Linked DNA regions of Casimicrobium huifangae. The protein of the gene in region 1 interacts with the protein of each later gene in a pairwise test. Links are inferred from orthologs where the notes say so. Each region holds a gene or a part of one and is shown in the gene's direction. Other genes may lie near its edges.

The links.
Region 2: the proteins of FKL89_RS03830 (region 1) and FKL89_RS07240 interact in binary tests that used the Escherichia coli proteins (3 or more experiments, as listed by UniProt). The link is inferred for Casimicrobium huifangae from one-to-one orthologs.

What each region holds. Positions count from the first base shown.
Region 1 is NZ_CP041352.1:845,946-856,877, forward strand. What follows is about bases 3,497-6,437. They hold FKL89_RS03830 (ATP-binding cassette domain-containing protein), read left to right. Parts: upstream 3,497-3,958; coding sequence 3,959-5,917; downstream 5,918-6,437. Other genes in these bases: FKL89_RS03835 (isopenicillin N synthase family dioxygenase), read left to right, coding at 5,990-6,437. In the rest of the region: FKL89_RS03810 (DUF4124 domain-containing protein), read right to left, coding at 113-949; pyrE (orotate phosphoribosyltransferase), read right to left, coding at 933-1,607; FKL89_RS03820 (exodeoxyribonuclease III), read left to right, coding at 1,720-2,496; FKL89_RS03825 (hypothetical protein), read left to right, coding at 3,006-3,473; more of FKL89_RS03835, read left to right, coding at 6,438-6,934; FKL89_RS03840 (Gfo/Idh/MocA family protein), read right to left, coding at 7,144-8,175; FKL89_RS03845 (3-hydroxybutyryl-CoA dehydrogenase), read right to left, coding at 8,359-9,210; FKL89_RS03850 (DMT family transporter), read left to right, coding at 9,305-10,309; pyrC (dihydroorotase), read right to left, coding at 10,376-10,932. UniProt on the Escherichia coli protein: Genetic data indicate it may be involved in ribosome assembly or function.
Region 2 is NZ_CP041352.1:1,565,184-1,576,522, forward strand. What follows is about bases 2,887-6,234. They hold FKL89_RS07240 (2-oxoglutarate dehydrogenase E1 component), read left to right. Parts: upstream 2,887-3,196; coding sequence 3,197-6,034; downstream 6,035-6,234. Other genes in these bases: gltA (citrate synthase), read left to right, coding at 2,887-2,956; odhB (2-oxoglutarate dehydrogenase complex dihydrolipoyllysine-residue succinyltransferase), read left to right, coding at 6,185-6,234. Also shown: sdhA (succinate dehydrogenase flavoprotein subunit), read left to right, coding at 1-566; FKL89_RS07225 (succinate dehydrogenase iron-sulfur subunit), read left to right, coding at 591-1,298; FKL89_RS07230 (FAD assembly factor SdhE), read left to right, coding at 1,322-1,576; more of gltA, read left to right, coding at 1,649-2,886; more of odhB, read left to right, coding at 6,235-7,417; lpdA (dihydrolipoyl dehydrogenase), read left to right, coding at 7,629-9,056; cell division protein ZapE, read left to right, coding at 9,150-10,271; FKL89_RS07260 (glycosyltransferase family 2 protein), read left to right, coding at 10,323-11,300. UniProt on the Escherichia coli protein: E1 component of the 2-oxoglutarate dehydrogenase (OGDH) complex which catalyzes the decarboxylation of 2-oxoglutarate, the first step in the conversion of 2-oxoglutarate to succinyl-CoA and CO(2).

The sequences.
Region 1 (10,932 bases):
TTTGTGTGAAACAACCGCCGAATAAGGGCTCAGGGTCCAAAAATGGAAAAACTCGACTTCCGCCAGAAAAGGCGGTTAGCCCGCGTTGAATAAGGGATCCCGCGAAAAGCCGCTACTTCCTGACCGGCGCTGGGCTGGTTGCGGCGGCTGACTTGCTGGCTGCCGCCGAGGCTGCCGTTGCCGCCGCCAGCTTGGCGTTCTCGGCATCGATCAGATTGGCCAGCCGGATGCGTTCGGCGGCGTAGAGCGTTGCCAGATCGGCACGGTCGCGGCGCTTGCGGGTGAGCAGTTCGGTGACGCGCGGCAGCTCGGACTTCGCCTCCAGCAGCAACGCGTTGGCTGACTTGGGGGCAGCGGGCTTCGCCGGGGCCGGGGGCGGCGCTTTGGCCGCGCCGGGAGCCGGCGGCGTGCCCGGCGCTGCCGCGGGTGCTGCGATTGGGGTCGCCGGTGCACTGGCAGGCGAAGCCAATTTGGCGATCTCTTGCGGCGTGGCTTGCTGGCCGGCGACGATTTTGGCGAGGATCGCTTCGCGTTCGGTCAGGTTGCGGATCTCGGTTTCCAGATTGCCCAGCGCCCGGTCGCGAACGCGATCAAAATCTTTCAGGTCGGCGTAGGTGGTCAGCAGCGCTTTGTCCTTGCGCTCCTGCTCCAGGCGGGCCTCGCGGGCCTTGGCCTCGTCGGCAACGCGCTGCGCAGCGAGCCGCTTTTCCTCGATCGTCGCGGCGCGCTCGGTCTCGCGCTTGAGCGTGCCGTCGGCGCGCAGCTCCTTGCGGGCGCGGTCGTTTGCTGCCGGCGGGATGGTGTCGCTGTATTGCACCTTGCCGTTTTCATCGACCCACTTGTAGAGCTGGGCCTCGCACGTTCCCGCCGCCAGCAATGCGCAGGCCGCAGCGAGCGGCCACCAACGCGTAACCAGCGCCTGAAGCGGCGAGCTAGGCGAGCACTCCATACTGAGCACGATAGGCTTCAATCTTGTCCTTGAACTGGCTGAGGCCGGCGTCGCTGCCCACCAGCTGCAGCACATCTGGCAAGGCAGCGATGGCGATCACGGGGATGCCGACTGTTGTTTCAACCTCCTGTACTGCAGAGAGTGTGCCAGTGCCACGCTCCATGCGGTCGAGCATGATCAGCACGCCCGCCGGTTCGGCGCCCGCCGCGCGAATGATGGCGACTGACTCGCGCACGCTGGTGCCGGCGGTGATTACGTCGTCCACAATCAGCACCCGCCCCTTGAGCGGCGCGCCGACGATCAAGCCGCCTTCGCCGTGGTCCTTGGCCTCTTTGCGGTTGAACGAATACGGCAAATTGTGACCTTTTTCGGCAAGTCCGATGGCCAGTGCCGATACCAGCGGAATCCCCTTGTACGCCGGGCCGAAGGTCATGTCGAAGGCCACGCCCGACGCCAGCGCGGCATCGGCGTAGTAGCGGCCAAGCCGGTGCAATGACTCGCCGGTATTGAACAAACCGCTGTTGAAAAAGTACGGCGACAGGCGGCCGGATTTGGTCTTGAATTCACCAAAGCGGAGCACGTCGCAGGCAAGTGCGAAGCGGAGGAAGTCTTGGCGGAAGGCGTCGGGCGAGCGGGAGTCGGGCGTGGTTGCGGTCATGGGCAAATGCTTTCCTTTCAGGCAGACGTGAACCGCGCCCAAATGGCGCCGTTCATGGAAAATGGGGAACACCGTATTTTCTCGCGTCCTGCGACGCAAGGCCAGCAAATCCATGCGCATCGTCACCCTCAATGCCAACGGCATCCGCTCCGCCAACAACAAGGGCCTCGCCAACTGGATGAACAGCCTGCGTGGCTGGGACGTGTTCTGCCTGCAGGAAATGAAGGCCAACACCGAGGACGTACCGGAAGAGTTGCTGCGACCAAAGAAGAGCCACGGACACTTCCATCCGGCCGAAAAGAAAGGCTACGCCGGCACCGCGCTGTGGTCGAAACAGAAACCCGTGAATGTCATCAAGGAATTTGGCGTCGGTGAGTTCGACCGTGAAGGCCGCTACCTCGAAGCCGATTTCGGCCATGTTGCCGTCGTCTCGCTCTACCTGCCCTCGGGCGCCGCCGGGCCTGAGCGGCAGGCCAGCAAGGACCGCTTTCTGGTGGAGTTCCCGAAGCATCTGCGGGCGCTACGCAAGCGCGGCAAGGAGGTAGTGATCTGCGGCGACTTCAATATCGCGCACAAGGAAATCGACCTCAAGAACTACAAGAGCAACAAGAAGAACTCAGGCTTCCTGCCGCACGAACGCGAGTGGCTGACCCACGTGTTCGACGAAATTGGCTTCGTCGATGTCTTCCGCACTCTCGACCAGCGCGCCGAGCAATACACGTGGTGGAGCAACCGCGGCAATGCCTACGCCAACAACGTGGGGTGGCGGCTCGACTATCAGATCGCCACGCCAGGGATTGCGGCTACTGCGAAAAAGGCGCAGATCTATCTCGAAGAGAAGTTCTCCGACCACGCGCCGTTGATTATTGATTACGACTTTGCGCTATGACGCCCGCGAGGGCGTCTTCCTCGGCGCCGCAGAGGATCAAGCGCGTACGCCACGCGAAGCACAAATGTCCGTTCGTGGTGAGCTTGTCGAACCATGAACGCAGTTTGTCCCCTCGCCCTTGAGGGGAGAGGGCTAGGGAGAGGGTGACGGTGAAATGAAGTTTGCTCTTTGCGACGAGCTGCTCATGCCGCAGGGCAGTCACTTTCTTTGCTTCGCCAAAGAAAGTAACCAAAGAAAGGCGACCCCAGGCGATTCGCTGTTTCCTGCGGTGCTCGCAACGCGCGGGACCCGCACAAATCGCCCGAGGGCGCGCAAGTCTGCGCGCAGTGGGCTCATGGTGCGGGTCTACGACCGCGCGTTGCTCCGCTCCTCGGGGCGAATCCATGGGGCCCCTGTCGAACCGAAGCTTGATCGCTTCGCGATGGGGCGGTAATCTTGACGCGAGTATCCAAATGGAGCTTCTGAGTGCGCAGCAATAAATGTTGAGACAGATTTTTTGGCGATGGCCCTTGTTGTTTCTCGTCTTGCCGTTACTCGCCGACGCGCAAGGCTTGAGTGTTGCCAAGAAAGAAGCAGAGGCCTTGCTTGATGCGGCGTTGCCATTTGCTGAAAAGATGTTGCAACAGCACCGCGAATTTTTTCCGTACGGATATGCGATGGACAAAAACGGCAAGACGGTTGCGGTGTCCGGTTATGACTCGCGTGAACGTCCGCCGTCGTCTGACTTGATTCGGCAGTTGAAAAAAGTCTTCGTTTCCGGCGCAAAGTCGGGTGCGTACAAGGCAACAGCGCTTGTGTATGACGTAAGAATCAACTTGCCGGGAACGGGCGCCAAGTCTGATGCGATCGCGGTGTCGCTGAATCACCGTGACAACTATTCCGTTGTGGTTTTCTTTCCCTACAAATTCGAGAGCGCGAAGCTCGTCGTTGGAGATCCAATTGCAAATCAAGGTGAGGCTGACATATTCCGTCGATAGCACCGCACTTTAGTGGCGTAGCCCGGATGCTTGCATCCGGGTTCCCGTGCTCTATCGCGAAGCGATCAAGTAAGTATCGGTTCCAAGGGGTCCCCATGGATTCGCCCCGAGGAGCGGAGCAACGCGCGGTCGTAGACCCGCACCATGAGCCCACTGGTTGCGTGCAGCGCAACTTTCGGGCGATTTGTGCGGGTCCCGCGCGTTGCGAGCACCGCAGGGAAACAGCGAATCGCCTGGGGTCGCCTTTTCTTTGGTGACTTTCTTTTGGCGAAGCAAAAGAAAGTTACTGCCACGCGCGGCACGAGCGCGCTGGCGGCAAACCAACCATCTCCCCGAAGAACAAGTTTGGCTGGTATCAGCTTGCGGCGGGCAGTGCCCGCCCTACGCACCACGGCCCGTGGTTCGACGCGCCCACCACGAACGGTGAAACGGGGCTCCGGGGCCAAGCCCCGGGCGAATTGCCTTCGCCACGGCAAAATTACGCCATGCTTCGCCTTATCGACCTGATTCTTGCCCGCGGCAGTACGCCGCTCATCGACCGCGCCAACATCACCATCAACCCCGGCCGCAAGGTCGGGATCATTGGCGCCAATGGCGCTGGCAAATCCACCTTGTTCGCGGCGTTACGTGGGCAGTTGCACGCCGAGCGCGGTGATATCGCGATGCCCAATGGTTGGGTGATCGCGCATGTGGCGCAGGAGACGCCGCCCTCGGATCGCACGGCGCTCGAATACGCGCTTGATGGCGACGTCGAATTGCGCGAGCTGGAGATCGCCATCGCGCGCGAGACCGAGCATCCGAACCCGGACGCCGCGAAGCATGGCGAGGAGCTGGCGCACCTGTACGCGCGGATGGAGACGATTGGCGGCTACGCAGCGCCTGCGCGTGCGGCCGAGCTGCTGGCGGGGCTCGGCTTTGAGCACGACATGCAGTCGCGCGCAGTGACGACATTCTCCGGCGGCTGGCGCATGCGCCTCAACCTTGCGCAGGCGCTGATGTGTCGCAGTGATCTGCTGTTGCTCGACGAGCCGACCAACCATCTGGACCTCGACGCCGTGATGTGGCTGGAGGACTGGCTGGCTCGCTACCCGGGCACACTACTGGTGATCACCCATGACCGCGACTTCATTGATCGTGTGGCCGATCAGATTCTCTACTTTGACACCTCCGCGGGCGATGCTGGCTCCAAGCTGAAGCTCTACACCGGCAACTACGCCTCGTTCGAGGAACAGCGCGCGACCGAGCTTTCGGTGCAGCAATCGGCGTTCGAGAAGCAGCAGCGCACTATCAAGCATCTCGAATCCTTCATCACGCGCTTCAAGGCGAAAGCGACCAAAGCGGCGCAGGCGCAGAGCCGTATCAAGGCCCTTGAAAAGCTCGAACGCATCGCGCCGGCGCACGTGGATTCACCGTTCACCTTCGAGTTCAAGAAGCCCGAGGGCGAACCACGCCAGTTGCTCAAGTTCGCCGACATGAAACTGGGCTACGGCGAAGGCGAGGCGCAGAAGGTCATCCTCGACCGCGTGAGCTTTTCGATATTGCCGAACTCGCGCATCGGCTTGCTCGGCCGCAATGGTGCCGGCAAGTCCACGCTGGTCAAGGCGCTGGCGGGCGCGCTTGCGCCACTCGCCGGCGAACGCATCGAGGGCCAGCATCTCAAGATCGCGTACTTCGCGCAGCACCAGCTGGAGCAGTTGCGCACAGATGAGACGCCGTTCTGGCATCTCGACCAGCTCGACAAGAAGCTTGTTGAGGAGCGTGGCTACCCGCGCGCTCGCGATCAGGACATTCGCAACTTCCTCGGCGGCTTCGACTTTCGTGGCGATCGCGTGGGCGAAAAAGTGGGTGTGTTCTCCGGCGGTGAGAAGGCGCGACTGGTGCTCGCGATGCTGGTCTACGAGCGACCGAACCTGCTGCTGCTCGACGAGCCGACCAATCACCTCGACATCGAGATGCGGCAGGCGCTAACGCTGGCGCTGCAGGACTATGAGGGCGCACTGGTGGTCGTGGCGCATGACCGGCACATCCTGCGTGCCTGCTGCGACGAGCTCTGGCTGGTGGCGAATCATCGGGTGGCGCCGTTCGAAGGCGATCTCGACGACTATCGCGACTGGTTGCGCGAGCAGCGCGCCAAACCAGCGGGCGGCGATTCCGCACCGTCACGCAAGGACGACAAACGCGCCGAGGCCGAGGAGCGGCAACGCCTCGCCAACCTGCGCAAACCGATCCAGAAGCGCATCGACGCCATCGAAAAGGAGCTGGCCAAGCTTACCGGTGCGCGCGACGCGCTAGACGCATGGCTCGCGAGCGAAGCCGCTTACGCGCAGGAAAACGCTCCGTCGCTCGGCGACAAGACACGCGAACGCGGTGAGCTTGCGGCCAAGGTCGATGCGCTGGAGGAAGAGTGGATGGAGAAGCAGGAAGCGATGCAGTGGGTGCGCTAGATGTGTCTGCCTCCTTGTCTGGCTTCTCTCCCGCGGAGGCGGGGTCGGCAAGCGTGAATCGGGGCGAGCACATTGCCTGAGATTCCACTGATCGACATCGCCGGTTTCGCGGACCATGCGAGCCTCGGTCGTGCCCTTGGCGCAGCTGCACGTGACACCGGGTTCTTCGTCATCACCGGACACGGCATCGCGCCGACAATGACCGACGCCGTCTTTGCGCAAGCGCAACGGTTTTTCGCGACCGACCCGGACACAAAGGCCGCACTGTCCATCAAGCGTACGGGCAACAATCGTGGCTACGTGGCGCTCGGCGAAGAGCGGCTGGACGCGAGCAAGCCCGGCGATGTGAAGGAAGCGTTCAACATCGGTTGGGATTTGCCGGCGGACCACCCGGATGTGATTGCGTGCAAACCGTTTCGCGGCGTCAACGTGTGGCCGGGCAAGCAGCAATTGCCCGGCTTTCGGGCGACGATGCTCGCGTACTTCGACGCCTGTCACCGTCTGGGCATGCGCCTGCATCGGGCGCTGGCATACGACCTTGGTGCTGCCGAAAACTTCTTCGACGACAAACTTGATCAGCCGCTGGCAACCTTGCGTCTGCTGCACTATCCGCCGCGTCCCGACCGCTTTGAACCGGGCCAGACGGGTGCGGGCGAGCACACCGACTACGGCAATCTCACGCTGCTGGCGACCGACGATGCCGGCGGGCTGGAAGTGCGTACGCGGGATGGGCAGTGGGTTTCGCCACCGTCCATCCCCGGTGCCCTGATCTGCAACATTGGCGATTGCCTGATGCGCTGGACTAACGATGTCTATGTGTCGACGCCGCACCGTGTGGTCAATCCGGTCGGTCGTGAGCGCTTTTCCGTGGCGTTCTTTCTGGATCCCAATCCCGATGCGGTAGTGAGCTGCCTGCCCAGTTGCGCCACGCCTGAACGCCCGGCGCGATATCGGCCAACCACTGGTGCTGACTACCTCAAGTCACGGCTGGACGCGACGTATGCACAGCTCATTTGAAGTAACAGCTTTTCGCTGAAATCCTTATTTAATAAGGGCTAAAAGCGAAAAATAGGCAAATGTCAATATGCGGCGATTTGCGCGCTGAGCCCATATTCCATGGACTACACAGCAAAAAGCTGTATGTCTGTCGTCGCAGCGCTGACGTTGGATGACGAAGCCGTCGTTCTCGGCGAAAGTCACCCTCAAGCCGGCGCTCTGGAAAACGGTCAGGCTACGATGGAGACCGCGCTGCCGCTACGCGCGCTAGCCGCCAGTGCATCAATCGCCAGCATGATGTCGAGCGTCTCGTCGGGCGTGGCGCCCGGCCATTGCGACCAGCCATGGCGCAGCAGATCGTGGAAGGCCTCGCCCTGAGCGCGGAAGCCGGCGGCTGCGTCACACACGATCGTCTCGCGCGGTGCATCGAGCGCAATGCCACGACGGATGACCAGCGTCGGCGGCAGCTTGTCCGAGGTGTCGTTGTAGAACGTGGTCTCGATGGTGCCGGCATCGCCGACGATCAGCGCGGTGCGGTGCCGCGAGGTGCCGAAGCTGCAGGCGATCTGCGCCAGCGCACCGCCCGGAAAATCCAGCGTGCCCAACAGCGTGCGATCAACACCGGTACCACCGCTCGCGCCCTCGGCAAAGCGCGCCATCGCATGCGCCCGCACCGGCCGTTCGTCAGCGATCATGCGCACCAGGCTGACCGGATAGCTGCCGGCGTCCATCAGCGCGCCGCCCGCGAGTGCAGGGTCCCAGCGGATATTGCTACCCATCGCCAATGGAAAGCCGAACGACGCTTGCACGAACTGCACCTTGCCAATCGCACCCTCACGCAACAACTGCGCGAGTTTGATGGTCTGCGGCTGCGCGCGATACGGATACGCTTCGACGACAATCACGTTGTTGCGCTTCGCCGCGTCAAACATCGCCTTCGCCTCGGCCGCGTTGGCTGCGAAGGGCTTTTCGCAGAGCACATGCTTGCCGGCTTCAGCCGCCTTGATCGTCCACTCGGCGTGCAGGTTGTTCGGCAGCGGGTTGTAGACCGCTTCGATCGACGGGTCCGCCAGCATGGCCTCATAACTGCCGAACGACTGCATGATGCCCACCTCGGCCGCGAACGCGGCGGCTTTGGCGGCGTCACGACTGGCAACGGCGCACACGTCAACCTTGTCGGAGCCGCGCAGTGCCGCAGTGAAGTTACGGGCGATGTTGGCGGCGCCGAGGACGCCGATGCGGAGTTTTTTGTCAGCGGGCATGGGGGCTCTCGTGGTTGTCAGAGGGAGTGACGTTCATGGTTCGACAAGCTCACCACGAACGGAGTGAGTGATGAGCGCAGCGTTTACCCCTGAGCGAAGTCGAAGGGGCACCACCAACGGACAGAGTGGTGAGTGCCGCGTTTACTCTTGAGCCTGACAAAGGATCACCACGAACGGCGCGAATTAGGCGTAAGTGTAAAAACCGCGCCCGGTCTTGCGGCCCAGATAACCCGCCGCGACCATCTCCTTCAGCAGCGGCGCCGGGCGGTACTTCGGGTCGTTGAAGCCTTCGTAGAACACGTTCATCACGGCAATCATCACGTCGAGACCGATCATGTCGGCGAGAGCAAGGGGGCCGATCGGCTGGTTGGTACCAAGCTTCATGCCGTTGTCGATGTCTTCGGCCGTGGCGAGTCCTTCCTGCAGGCAGAAGATTGCCTCATTGATCATCGGGCACAGGATGCGGTTGACCACGAATCCGGGCGAGTTTTTGACGGTGATCGGCGTCTTGCCGAGTGCCTTGGCCAGTTCCTGCGCCGTCGCAAGTGTCGCGTCGCTGGTGGCAAGGCCACGGATCAGCTCGACCAGCGCCATCATCGGCACCGGGTTGAAGAAGTGCATGCCGATGAAACGGTCGGGGCGCTTGGTTGCGGCAGCCAGTTGCGTAATCGAGATTGACGAGGTGTTGGTCGCAATGATTGTGCTGGCCGGCAGCAGCGCGTCGAGATCCTTGAGAATTTTGATCTTCAGGCCTTCATTCTCGGTCGCGGCTTCGATCACGTAGTCACACTTGGCAAGATCGGCCATCGTGCTGGTGGTCTTGACGTGCGACATCGCAGCCGCTTTTTGCTCGGCAGTGATTTTTTCCTTCTTGAGCAGACGGTCGAGACTGCCGCTGATGGTGGTCACACCCTTGTCGAGCGCAACCGGGTTGACATCGAGCATCAACGCGTCGATGCCTGCCACGGCGCAGGCCTGCGCGATGCCGTTGCCCATGGTGCCAGCGCCGATGATGCCGACTGTTTTGATCGTCATGTGAGTCTCCGTGACCTTTTCTGTTGAACTGAAGGCGATTTTACGGAGCGGCGTCACAGCGGTGCCGGCCAAAGCGTCGGGCAAAATAGACTCGATGTCCTCTTCGTCCGCCACTCCTGATGCCGCTTCTGCGGCCACCCCGCACCCACAGCACCTGACACTCGGCATCGGCGCCGCGCTCGGCGCTGGCCTGATGTGGGGACTGGTGTTCGTGGCGCCGCTGTTGCTGCCCGACTATCCCGCGACGCTGCTGTCGTTTGGGCGCTACTTTGCCTTTGGTCTGGTGACCTTGCCGATCGCGTGGTGGCAGCGCAAAGCGCTGCGTCAGCTAACGCGGGCTGACTGGTGGCTGGCGACCAAACTCTCCATCGTCGGCAACTTCATTTATTACCTCACGCTCTCGGCGGCGATCCAGCTGGCCGGTGCTCCGTTGCCGACCTTGATCATCGGTACCTTGCCGGTGGTGATTGCGGTGGTCTCCAATCTGGGCAGCCACGGCGAGCATCGCTTCTCGTGGGCCAGGCTGGTGCCATCGTTGGTGCTGATCGCGGGCGGCCTTCTGTGTGTCAATGCCGATCAGGTTGCGCGCCTGCAGGCCGAAGGCGCTCTGACCGCATATCTGGGAGGCGCGGCACTGGCCATTGTGGCCAATGCAGCGTGGACCTGGTATCCAATTCACAACGCGCGCTGGTTGAACGCACATCGTCAGCACACGTCGACCACCTGGGCGACGGCCCAGGGCATCACCACGCTGCCGATTGCGGCCGTCGGGCTTGCGCTTTCCTTGCTGTGGCTGCGCCTCACTGGCGATCCACGCTTTGCGCAGTCGCTGTCAGGGCCGGAGCCGCTCAAGTTCTGGCTGCTGATGACGGTGATCGGCTTTTGCGCGTCATGGCTAGGCACCATGCTGTGGAATATCGCGAGCAAAAATACGCCGACGGCGTTGACCGGGCAATTGATCGTGTTCGAAACACTGGCCGCGCTGGCCTATGCCTATCTGGTCTATCAGCGCTCGCCCAGTGGCTTCGAGATCGCCGGCATCGTGCTGCTGGTGCTCGGCGTGATCGTCGGGGTGCGGGCGCTGGCGTCACGGCAGTAGCTCGCAGAAGCGGGTCGGCCGCGACCTGCGCTACGTCAAGTTGGCGCTGTCTCGGCAGAGCCGCTTCTACAGCAGCTTCCAGGCGAGCGTCCGGCCTTGCGTGAGCGGCACGATGGTTTCATCGCCAAACGCAAATTCTTCCGGCGGTGTCCAGGTGTCGCGTTGCAGGGTGACTGTGCCTGCGTTGCGCGGCAAGCCATAAAACTCAGCTCCGAAGCGGCTCGCGAAGGCATCAAGCCTGTCCAGTGCGCCTGCGGCGTCGAACGCCTCGGCATAAAGCTCAATCGCAGCGTGCGAGGTGAAGCAGCCGGCCGCGCCGCAGCAGGTTTCCTTGTTGTTGCGCGAGTGCGGCGCGCTGTCGGTGCCGAGAAAGAATTTTGGCGACCCCGATGTCGCAGCGGCCAGCAGCGCCTGCCGGTGCGTCTCGCGCTTCAGGATGGGCAAGCAGTAGAAGTGCGGACGAATACCGCCGGTAAAAATGGACGTGCGGTTGTAGAGCAGATGCTGCGGCGTGATGGTGGCACCGACGTTGGGGGGGGCCGCACTGACGAAGTCCGCCGCCTCGCGCGTGGTGATGTGTTCGACCACGACTTTCAGCGCCGGGAAATCGCGCACGACTTGTG
Region 2 (11,339 bases), 720 kb from region 1 along the record:
TGCTGGTGTTCGGCCGCGCGGCCGGCAATCATCTGATCGAGACGGCGCTGGCGAGCAAGGCGCACAAGCCGCTGCCGGCCAACGCGGCCGACTACTCGCTCGCACGCATCGCCAAGCTTGATCAGTCGAACAGCGGCGAGTATCCGCAGGACGTAGCCAACGATCTGCGCAAGGCGATGCAGACGCACGCCGGCGTGTTCCGCACGCAGAAGAGCATGGACGAGGGCGTGGTCAAGGTGCTCGCCGTTGCCGAACGCGCGGCCAACCTGTCGCTCAAGGACAAGTCCAAGGTGTTCAACACCGCGCGCATCGAAGCGCTGGAAGTGGCCAACCTGATGGAAGCCGCGAAAGCGACGATGGTCTCGGCTGCCGCACGCAAGGAAAGCCGCGGCGCACACACGGTGGATGACTATGGCGATACGCCCGAGCACCCGCTCGGCCGTAACGACGACGTCTGGATGAAGCACACGCTCTGGTACAGCGAGGGCAACCGCCTCGACTACAAGCCGGTGCAGACCAAACCGCTGACCGTCGACACCATTCCGCTTGCGAAGCGCACGTTCTAACTCAGGATAACGCTGGACCCGATCATGGCTGACAAACGCACATTCGAAATCTATCGCTACGATCCTGACAAGGACGCGAAGCCCTACATGCAGACTTTCGAGATAGAGCTCGAAGGCACTGAGCGCATGCTGCTTGATGCGCTGATGAAGCTGAAGAAGGTGGATGACTCCATCAGCTACCGCCGTTCATGCCGCGAAGGTGTCTGCGGGTCGGATGCGATGAACATCAACGGCAAGAACGGCCTGGCCTGCCTGACCAACATGCAGACGCTGCCGCAAAAGATCACGCTGCGCCCGCTGCCGGGTCTGCCGGTCGTGCGCGACCTGATCGTCGACATGAGCCAGTTCTTCAAGCAGTACCACTCGATCAAGCCCTACATCGTCAATGACACGGTGGCGCCCGAGAAGGAACGCCTGCAGTCACAGGAAGACCGCGAAGAGCTGAACGGCCTCTACGAGTGCATCCTGTGCGCCTGCTGCTCGACAAGTTGTCCGAGTTTCTGGTGGAACCCCGACAAGTTCGTTGGTCCGGCCGGATTGCTCGCCGCCTACCGCTTCATCGCCGACACGCGCGATCAGGTGCGTGAGGAGCGTCTCGACAACCTCGAAGACCCGTACCGCCTGTTCCGCTGCCACACCATCATGAACTGCGTCGATGTCTGTCCGAAGGGGCTCAACCCGACCAAGGCCATCGGCAAGATCAAGGACATGCTGGTCAAGCGCGCTGCCTGATCCAGTCATCATCGCCGGCGATCATGCTCACCGATCTCGAACTCTCAAAACTGCGCTGGCGCTGCCGGCGCGGCTTTCTTGAGAACGACATCATCCTGACCCGTCTGCTCGATCGCCGGGGCGCGAACTTCGCCCCGGACGAGCATGAGCAACTGCTGGCATTGATTTCGCTCGACGACAACGACTTGTGGGAGATCATCGCCGGACGCTCCGACGACTTTCCTGCGGGCTGCAACGGCATGGTCGAAACGCTGCGTCAGACACGCGTCAATCATTAGCCGTATTTTTCGTCCGTACCGCTTTCGCTTTCATCCATACCCAACACTTTCAACACAATAACGGAGCTTGCAATGACCGCCTCCTCGACCGCCACCCTGTCGTTCAGCGACGGCTCGCCCAGCATTGAATTTCCGGTGCTCAAGGGCACCGTGGGCCCTGATGTCGTTGACATCAAGACGCTTTACGGCAAGACCGGCAAGTTCACCTACGACCCGGGTTTCATGTCGACTGCGGCCTGTCGCTCAGCGATTACCTACATCGATGGCGACAAGGGCGAGCTCCTGTATCGCGGCTACCCGATCGAGCAGATCGCAACCAATTGCGACTACCTCGAAACCTGCTACCTGCTGCTGAACGGCGAAATGCCCAACGCTGCGCAAAAGGACGCCTTCGTCAGCAACGTGTCGCACCACACCATGGTGCACGAGCAGATGCAGTTCTTCCTGCGTGGTTTCCGCCGTGACGCGCACCCGATGGCTATCCTGACCGGCATGGTCGGCGCGCTGTCGGCCTTCTACCACGACACGCTCGACATCAATAACGCCGAGCATCGCCACATTGCTGCGATCCGCCTGATCGCCAAGATGCCGACCCTGGTGTCGATGGCGTACAAGTATTCGGCCGGCCAGCCGATGATCTACCCGAAGAACGATCTGTCGTACACCGCGAACTTCATGCGCATGATGTTTGCCACGCCATGCGAGGAATATCAGGTCAACGACGTGCTGGTGCGCGCGCTCGACCGCATCTTCATCCTGCATGCAGATCACGAACAGAACGCATCGACCTCGACGGTTCGCCTTTGTGGATCGTCAGGCACCAACCCGTACGCGGCGATCGCTGCTGGCGTTGCCTGTCTGTGGGGCCCGGCGCATGGTGGCGCGAACGAGGCGGCCCTCTCCATGCTGCTCGACATCCAGAAGAATGGCGGCGTCGAGAAGATCGGCGAGTTCATCACCGCAGTGAAGGACAAGAACTCCAACGTGCGTCTGATGGGCTTCGGCCATCGTGTCTACAAAAACTACGACCCGCGCGCCAAACTGATGCGCGAGACCTGTTATGAGGTGCTCGGCGAACTCGGTCTGCAGAACGACCCGCTGTTCAAGCTCGCGATGGAGCTGGAGAAGATCGCGCTGTCGGACGAATACTTCGTCTCCCGCAAGCTCTATCCGAACGTCGACTTCTATTCCGGCATCGTGCAACGTGCCTTGGGTATCCCGACTTCACTGTTCACGGCAATTTTCGCGCTGGCCCGCACCGTCGGCTGGATCGCGCAACTGAACGAAATGCTGGCCGATCCCGATCAGAAGATCGGCCGCCCACGCCAGCTCTTCACCGGCGCTACGGCTCGCGACGTGATGCCGTTGCATCAGCGGTAGCGCTTGCGCGCTGCGCGCGCAGGACGAGAGGACGACGCTGCGCTAGGACGACGGTGCGCCACTGGGCGCACCTAGGACGCAAGGCATCGTTGGCATCAAACTTCAAACGACAGTAAACAGCAAAGCAACCAGCGAGTGACGGAAACACGTTGACACCTCCTTGCGTCCTAGGCGCGCCAGCGCCGACGTCCTAGCGAAGCGTCGTCTTCTCGTCCTCGCTTCTCCAAAGGAGAAGCGGAAATGATGAACGAACTCCAGCAGACTTCCACTATTTTCGGCGGCAACATGCCGTACATCGAGGAGCAGTACGAAAACTATCTGGCCGATCCGGCATCGGTCGAGCCGAAGTGGCGAGCGTACTTTGACGCCATGCGCGCCGGTGCACAGGATGTTGCCCACCAGCCGGTGATTGACGCCTTCGCCGCGATGGCCAAGTCGCGCAAGGCGGCGACGGCGAGCATCGACGCTACGCTGATGGACAAGCAGCTCGGCGTGATGAAGCTGATCCACGCCTATCGCTTTGTCGGTGGCCGTATTGCCGACATCGATCCGCTCAAGCGCCAGGAAGTCCCGTTCATCAAGGAGCTTGACCACAAGCACTATGGCCTCGCCGACAGCGACCTGGAGACTGAGTTCTCCACTGGCCTGCTGCCGGTGAACGGCCAAAGCCGCGCCAAGCTCAAGGACATCATCGCTACCCTCAAGGCAACGTACTGCCGCTCGGTCGCCGTTGAGTACATGTACATGGCCAATGAGGACGAGCGCGAGTGGCTGCGCAGCCGCATCGAATCGACCTGTCTGAAGCCGAACTACAGTGCCGAGCAGAAGCGGCACATCCTCGAGCGCCTGACGGCGGCCGAAGGCCTTGAGCGCTATCTGCACACCAAGTACATGGGGCAGAAGCGCTTCTCCGGTGAGGGTGGCGACACCATCATTCCGGTGCTCGATCACATGCTGCAGCACGCCGGTGCGGCGGGTGTGCAGGAGACGGTGATCGGCATGGCGCACCGCGGTCGTCTCGGCGTTCTTGTCAACACCTTCGGCAAGCTGCCGAAAGACCTGTTCGCCGAATTCGAAGGCAAGTACGACACCACGCTGTCCGCTGGCGACGTCAAGTATCACAAGGGTTTCTCGAGCGATATCACGACGCCGGGCGGCCCGATGCACATCACGCTGGCGTTCAATCCATCACACCTTGAGATCGTGAACCCGGTGGTGACCGGATCGGTGCGCGCCCGCCAGAATCGTCGTGGCGACAAGAATGGCCGCGAAGTGCTCGGCATCCTGTTGCATGGCGACGCAGCCGTGGCCGGTCAGGGTGTGGTACAGGAGACGCTGGCGCTGTCGCAGACCCGTCACTATGGCACCGGCGGCACCATGCATCTGGTGATCAATAACCAGATCGGTTTCACCACCAGCGACCCGCGCGACTACCGTTCGACCCTTTACTGCACTGACATTGCGAAGATGGCCGAAGTGCCGATCTTCCACGTCAACGCCGACGATCCGGAAGCCTGCCTGCTGGTCACGGAGATCGCGATGGACTACCGCACCATCTTCCACAAGGATGTATTCATCGACCTCGTCTGCTTCCGTCGTCTCGGCCACAACGAGCAGGACGAACCGATGGTGACGCAGCCGCTGATGTACAAAAAAATTCATCAGCATCCGGGCACTCGCAAACTTTACGCCGACAAGCTTGAAGCCGAAGGCGTGATCAAGGCAGGTGAAGGCGATCAGTACGTCACCGCGTTCCGCGATGCGATGGACAAGGGTACGCACACCAACAAGACCATTCTGGCCAACTATGTTGCGCCGTATCAGCAGGACTGGGCTAAGTTCGTCGGTCGCGTCTGGACTGACACTGCGGATACGACCGTTCCGCTGAAGACGCTCAAGGACCTCGCCAAGAAACTCACCACGATGCCGGACGGCTTCACGCTGCATCCGCGGGTGGAAAAGATGATCGGCGACCGCAAGGCAATGGGCGAAGGCAAGCAGCCGCTCGATTGGGGCATGGCCGAAAACCTCGCCTACGCGACGCTGGTGAACGAAGGTACGGGCGTACGCCTCTCTGGCGAGGACTGTGGCCGCGGCACGTTTTCGCATCGTCACGCCGTGTTCCACGACCAGAACCGTGAAAAGTGGGACAGCGGCAGCTACATCCCGCTGCAGCATGTCAATCCGAAGCAGGGCGAATTCACCGTCATTGATTCGATCCTGTCGGAAGAGGCCGTGCTCGGCTTCGAGTATGGCTACTCGACGTCGGAGCCAAACCAGCTCGTGATCTGGGAAGCGCAGTTTGGCGATTTCGCCAATGGCGCGCAGGTTGTGATCGACCAGTTCATCAGCTCCGGTGAAGTGAAGTGGGGCCGCGTCTGCGGCCTGACGCTGCTGCTGCCGCATGGCTACGAAGGCCAGGGCCCTGAGCACTCGTCGGCGCGTCCGGAGCGCTTCCTGCAACTGTGCGCCGAGCACAACATGCAGGTTGTCGTGCCGTCAACACCTGCGCAGTGCTATCACATGCTGCGCCGACAGATGCATCGCGACTGGCGTCGCCCGCTGATCGTGATGACGCCGAAGTCGCTGCTGCGCCACAAGGAAGCCGTCAGCACGCTGGAAGAGCTGGCCGAAGGCAGCTTCCAGACGGTCATTGGCGAGACCGACAAGATCGTCGCCAAGAACGTCAAGCGCGTGGTGGTCTGCTCCGGCAAGGTCTACTACGAACTGCTCGCGCACCGCCGCGAACAGGACATCAAGGATGTCGCGATCATCCGTCTCGAACAGCAGTACCCGTTCCCGCACGACGACTTCAAGGCGCAGCTCAAGAAGTTCCCGAACGCACACGAAATCGTCTGGTGCCAAGAAGAGCCGCAGAATCAGGGCGCGTGGTATCGCCTGATGGCCTACTTCCGCGCGGACATCAAGCCCGAGCAAGTGCTGCTCTATGCCGGCCGTGCGGTCAGCGCCTCCCCCGCAGTGGGCTACCTGTCGAAGCACAACGCGCAGCAGAAGGAGCTCGTCGAGAGTGCCTTCAGCTCCAAGCTTGGCACGGGGCAGATGTTGACGAATCTTTGATTTGTCAGGACGAATGACGAAGGACAAACGCGCTTTGCGTTAGACGAAATCCAAAGAAATGATCCGTAGGGTGGGCACCTTTGCCCACCACCACAAAGTAACCGCGTGGGCAGCGACTGCCCACCCTACGAGAAGAACCTGGAAGAGACTATGTTGATCGAAGTAAAAGTGCCGCAACTCGCCGAAGGCACACCCGAAGGAACCCTTGCAGCGTGGCATGTGAAGGCAGGCGACGCCGTCAAGCGCGACCAGAATCTGTGCGACATCGAAACCGACAAAGTGGTGCTCGAAACCCCGGCGCAGGGCGACGGCGTGCTGGTTGAGATCAAGATTGCGGCGGGCGCTACTGTGACCTCCGGCGTCGTCCTCGGCGTGATTGACACCGAAGCCAAGGCCGGAGCCGCCCCGTCGGCGACCAGTGCCACTGCTGCTGCGGCGCCTGCGGTCGCCGCCCCGGCTGCTGCGGCGACTGCTCCGGCAGCGCCCGGTGCACTGCCCGCGGCGAAAAAGATGATGGCCGATGCCGGTATCGATGCCGCCAGCGTGCAGGGTACGGGCCGCGGTGATCGCATCACCAAGGGTGACGTGATTGCTGCAGTGGAAGCCAAGTCAGCGCCTGCGGCAGCCCCCGCGCCCAAGGCCGCGCCCGTGTCGGCCCCGCCGGTCAACGTGCCGCTCGGCAATCGCCCCGAGCAGCGCGTGGCGATGACCCGTCTGCGCGCACGCGTGGCCGAGCGCCTTGTGCAATCGCAATCCACTGCTGCCATCCTGACCACGTTCAACGAGGTCAACATGAAGCCGGTGATCGACCTGCGCAATGTTTACAAGGACAAGTTCGAGAAAGTGCACGGCGTCAAGCTCGGCTTCATGAGCTTCTTCGTCAAGGCCGCCGTGCACGCGCTGAAGAAATACCCGGTGGTCAACGCGTCGGTCGATGGCAACGACATCGTCTACCACGGCTACTACGACATCGGCATCGCGGTGGGTTCGCCACGCGGCCTGGTGGTGCCGATCCTGCGCGATGTGGATCAAATGAGCATCGCCGACATCGAGAAGCAGATCGCTGACTTCGGCAAGCGCGCGGGAGAAGGCAAGCTCGGCATCGAAGAGCTGACCGGCGGCACCTTCACCATCTCCAACGGGGGCACGTTTGGATCGATGCTGTCAACGCCGATCATCAATCCGCCGCAAAGCGCCATCCTCGGCGTGCATGCGACCAAGGATCGCGCCGTCGTTGAAAACGGCCAGATCGTCATCCGCCCGATGAATTACCTCGCGATGAGCTACGACCACCGCATCATCGACGGCCGCGAAGCAGTGCTGTCGCTGGTCGCGATGAAAGAGGCGCTGGAGGATCCGGCGCGGTTGCTGCTGGATTTGTAATGCTCGTCACGCAGGTGGTGGTGCGCTGCTGACTTGTTTGCATGCAAGTCAAGACGCGACTCATCACCCTCGCAATTGCACTGGCTGCATTAGCCATCGGCTGCCTTATCTACTTCGGTTGGGTGCAGCTTGAGATCGACAAGTGCCTGGACGCAGGCGGACGATGGAATGATCGCGTTCACGCGTGTGAGCGTTGGTGAAGGAAAACACAATGGATCAATTTGACGTAGTGGTGATTGGTGGCGGCCCCGGTGGCTATGTGGCGGCGATTCGCGCTGCACAACTCGGCTTCAAGACCGCCTGCATCGACGAGTGGAAGAACGCCAAGGGCGGCCCGGCGCCGGGCGGCACCTGCACCAATGTGGGCTGCATCCCGTCGAAGGCGCTGTTGCAGTCCTCCGAGCACTACGAACATGCGCTGCATCACTTCGGCGATCACGGCATCACCATCAAGGGTGCGTCGATGGACGTGGCGAAGATGGTGGCCCGCAAGGACGCCGTGGTGAAGCAGAACAACGACGGTATCCTCTACCTGTTCAAAAAGAACAAGGTGACCTTCTTCCACGGTCGCGGTGCGTTTGCCGGTGCGGCGAAGGATGGCGTCTATCAGATCGATGTCAGCGATCCTTCCAGCACCTCGATCGCCGCGAAGCAGGTGATCATCGCCACCGGCTCCAATGCCCGCGCGCTGCCGGGTGTGGCGTTTGACGAGAAGCTGGTGCTGTCGAATGACGGCGCGCTCTCCATCGGCGAAGCGCCGAAGAAGCTTGGTGTGATTGGTGCCGGCGTGATTGGCCTGGAGATGGGCTCGGTCTGGCGTCGCCTTGGCGCGGAAGTGACGGTGCTCGAAGGCTTGCCAAACTTCCTCGGTGCGGTGGACGAACAGATCGCAAAAGAAGCGGCCAAACTGTTCAAGAAGCAGGGCTTCGCGATTCACCTCGGCGTCAAGGTCGGTGCGGTCAAGACGGGCAAGAACGATGTCACCGTCGAGTACACCACGGCGGACGGCAAGGCGGAAACGGCGACCTTCGACAAGCTGATCGTGTCGATCGGCCGCGTGCCGAACACGACAGGCCTCAATGCTGATGCGGCGGGCGTGAAGCTCGACGAGCGCGGCTTCATCGTTGTTGACGGCGACTGCAAGACCAGCGCGCCGAATGTGTGGGCGGTGGGCGACGTGGTGCGTGGCCCGATGCTCGCGCACAAGGCCGAGGAAGAGGGCGTCGCGGTCGCCGAGCGTATGGCAGGCCAGCATCCGCACATCGATTTCAACTGCATCCCGTGGGTGATTTACACCTCGCCGGAGATCGCCTGGGTCGGCCAGACCGAGCAGCAATTGAAGGCAGCGGGCGTCGCCTACAAGGCTGGCAGCTTCCCCTTCCTCGCCAATGGTCGGGCACGGGCGCTCGGCAGCACCGACGGGCTGGTCAAGATTCTGGCCGACGCGAAAACCGACAAAGTGCTCGGCATGCACGTGATCGGCCCGGTCGCCTCGGAGCTGATCGCCGAAGGCGTGATGGCGATGGAGTTTGGTGCGTCCAGCGAAGACATCGCCCGCATCTGCCACGCCCACCCGACGCTGTCGGAAGCGACCAAGGAAGCCGCACTGGCGGTGGACAAGCGGACGCTGAATTTCTAGCGTTGCGTTTACTTCCGTTCGTAGTGAGCTTGTCGAATCACGAACGCAGATCAACTGAGCCCTTCGAAGGGCTCAGGGCGCGCGGGTAGTTGTTTGCTGCAAAACCTGGAAAAAATCTGTCAGGAACGCGGGATCACACTGGATCCTGCGCAACAGCGCGCCGCGCAACGCCTCGCGCAGTTGAACGACGAGCTGCACGCGTTCAAGGACAAACGCGCATCGCTGATGGGCTTGGGGCGAATGTTCACGCGACCACAGCTGCCGCGCGGTGTCTATTTTTTCGGCGGCGTCGGTCGCGGCAAGAGCTTCCTGATGGATGCCTTCTACGCCAGCACGCGCGTTCGTCGCAAGGTGCGCGTGCACTTCCACGCCTTCATGCGCAGCGTGCATGCCGAGCTGCGTGGATTGAAGCATGAGGCCGATCCGCTGGTGGTGGTGGCCGAGCATCTGGCCGAGCGCTACCGGCTGATCTGCTTCGACGAATTTCACGTCAGCGACATCGCCGACGCGATGATCCTCGGGCGTCTGCTGTCGAACTGCCTGGACAACGGCATTGTGTTCGTGATGACGTCCAACTACACGCCCGACCGCCTGTATCCCGATGGATTGCAGCGGCAAAATTTCCTGCCGACCATTGCGCTGATCAAGGACCGGATGGACGTGATCGAGGTGGACAGCGGCGTTGACTACCGCCGCCGCACGCTGGAGCAGGATCACGTGTATCACAGCCCGCTCGGCGCCGCGACCGACGACAAGCTCGCAGCGACATTTGCGCGGCTGGCGACCTCGAAGCCCTCCGCCGAGAAGCACATCACCATTCTCGGCCGCGATGTTGCGGTGCGGCGGCAGGCCGATGGCGTGATCTGGTTTGATTTCGCGGCGCTGTGCGAGACACCACGGTCGCAAAACGACTATCTCGAACTGGCGCAGTCGTATCACACGCTGATCCTGTCCAACGTACCGCTGCTGGCAACGAAGGACAGCAACGTGATCCGCCGCCTGACGTTGCTGGTGGACGTTCTCTACGACCATCGGGTGAAGCTCATCATCAGCGCGGCGGCGTCGCTGGTCGAGATCGCCGCCGTTGATGACGACGTGAAAGACAGCGATACCCGCCGCGTGCTCAGTGAGTTCTCGCGCACTGCGTCGCGCCTGACCGAGATGCAGAGTGCGGAGTACATGAGCGAGCCGCATTTGCCGTCGCTGATCAGGTAACGGCATGTTGCCTTCGGCCTTTGCTACGCGGATTGGGCAGGAGCAGCTGCTTTGAGATTGGTCGCGGTCTCGATGGTCCGGAACGAGGGCGACATCATCGAAGCCTTCGTGCGCCATCATGCCGGTCTGCTCGACCACCTGGTGGTGCTTGACCACAATTCGTCCGACAACACGCCTGACGTTCTCAAAGCCCTGCAGGCGGAGGGCCTGCCGCTCACGGTGTTGCATGACGAGTCGCTGTCGTTCCAGCAAGGGCCGCGACTGACCGACCTCGCGCGACGCTGCTTTGCCCAGGTTGGTGCCGATTTCGTGTTTCCGCTCGACGGTGATGAATTCCTGCGCGTCGAGTCGCGCGCTGCGCTAGAGCAGGCGTTGCTAAGGGTGCCGGCTGGCGCCTGCGGCAAGGTGCCTTGGCAAACCTATGTTGCGAGCGATGTGGACGACGCGACTGAAGCCAATCCGGTGCGCCGCATGCGTCATCGGGTGGCCGAGGAGCCGAAAGCCGACGTCAAGGTGGTGCTTACCCGGCTACTGCTGTCTGATGCGCGCTGGCAACTGGTGCCGGGAAGTCACATGCTGCTTCGCGAGATGGCCGACGGCGCTACACAGGCAGCGGATATGGTGTTCGTTGAGGGAGTGCGGCTGGCGCATTTTCCGTTGCGTTCTCAGCAGCAGTATCAGCAGAAAATCCTGCTGGGTTGGCTATCGACGCGTTTGCAAAACCCGACCGAGATGGTGGCGGCCGAGTCAGGCCAGCAGATGACGGCGATGTTCTGGCATTGGCGCGAGCTGTTCGCCCGCTTGCTGACCGATCCGTCGCTGACGCCTGCGGACCTGCGCGAGCATGCCCTGCGCATGTATGTTGACCGCGTGCCGCTGAATCATCCGTTCACTGCTCACGCGTTGCTGGAGGACCCGGTCGCGGTTGACTACGCCCTGAGTCTGACGACTGCGCACGACAGCATCGCGCTGGTAAGCCTTGCGCTTTGGGCGGATCGCCTGTTGACCCGAGTTGGCGAGAAACTCTGACGGCCGGCTTTCATGGCGCTTGCTGCGCTATGCTGGACG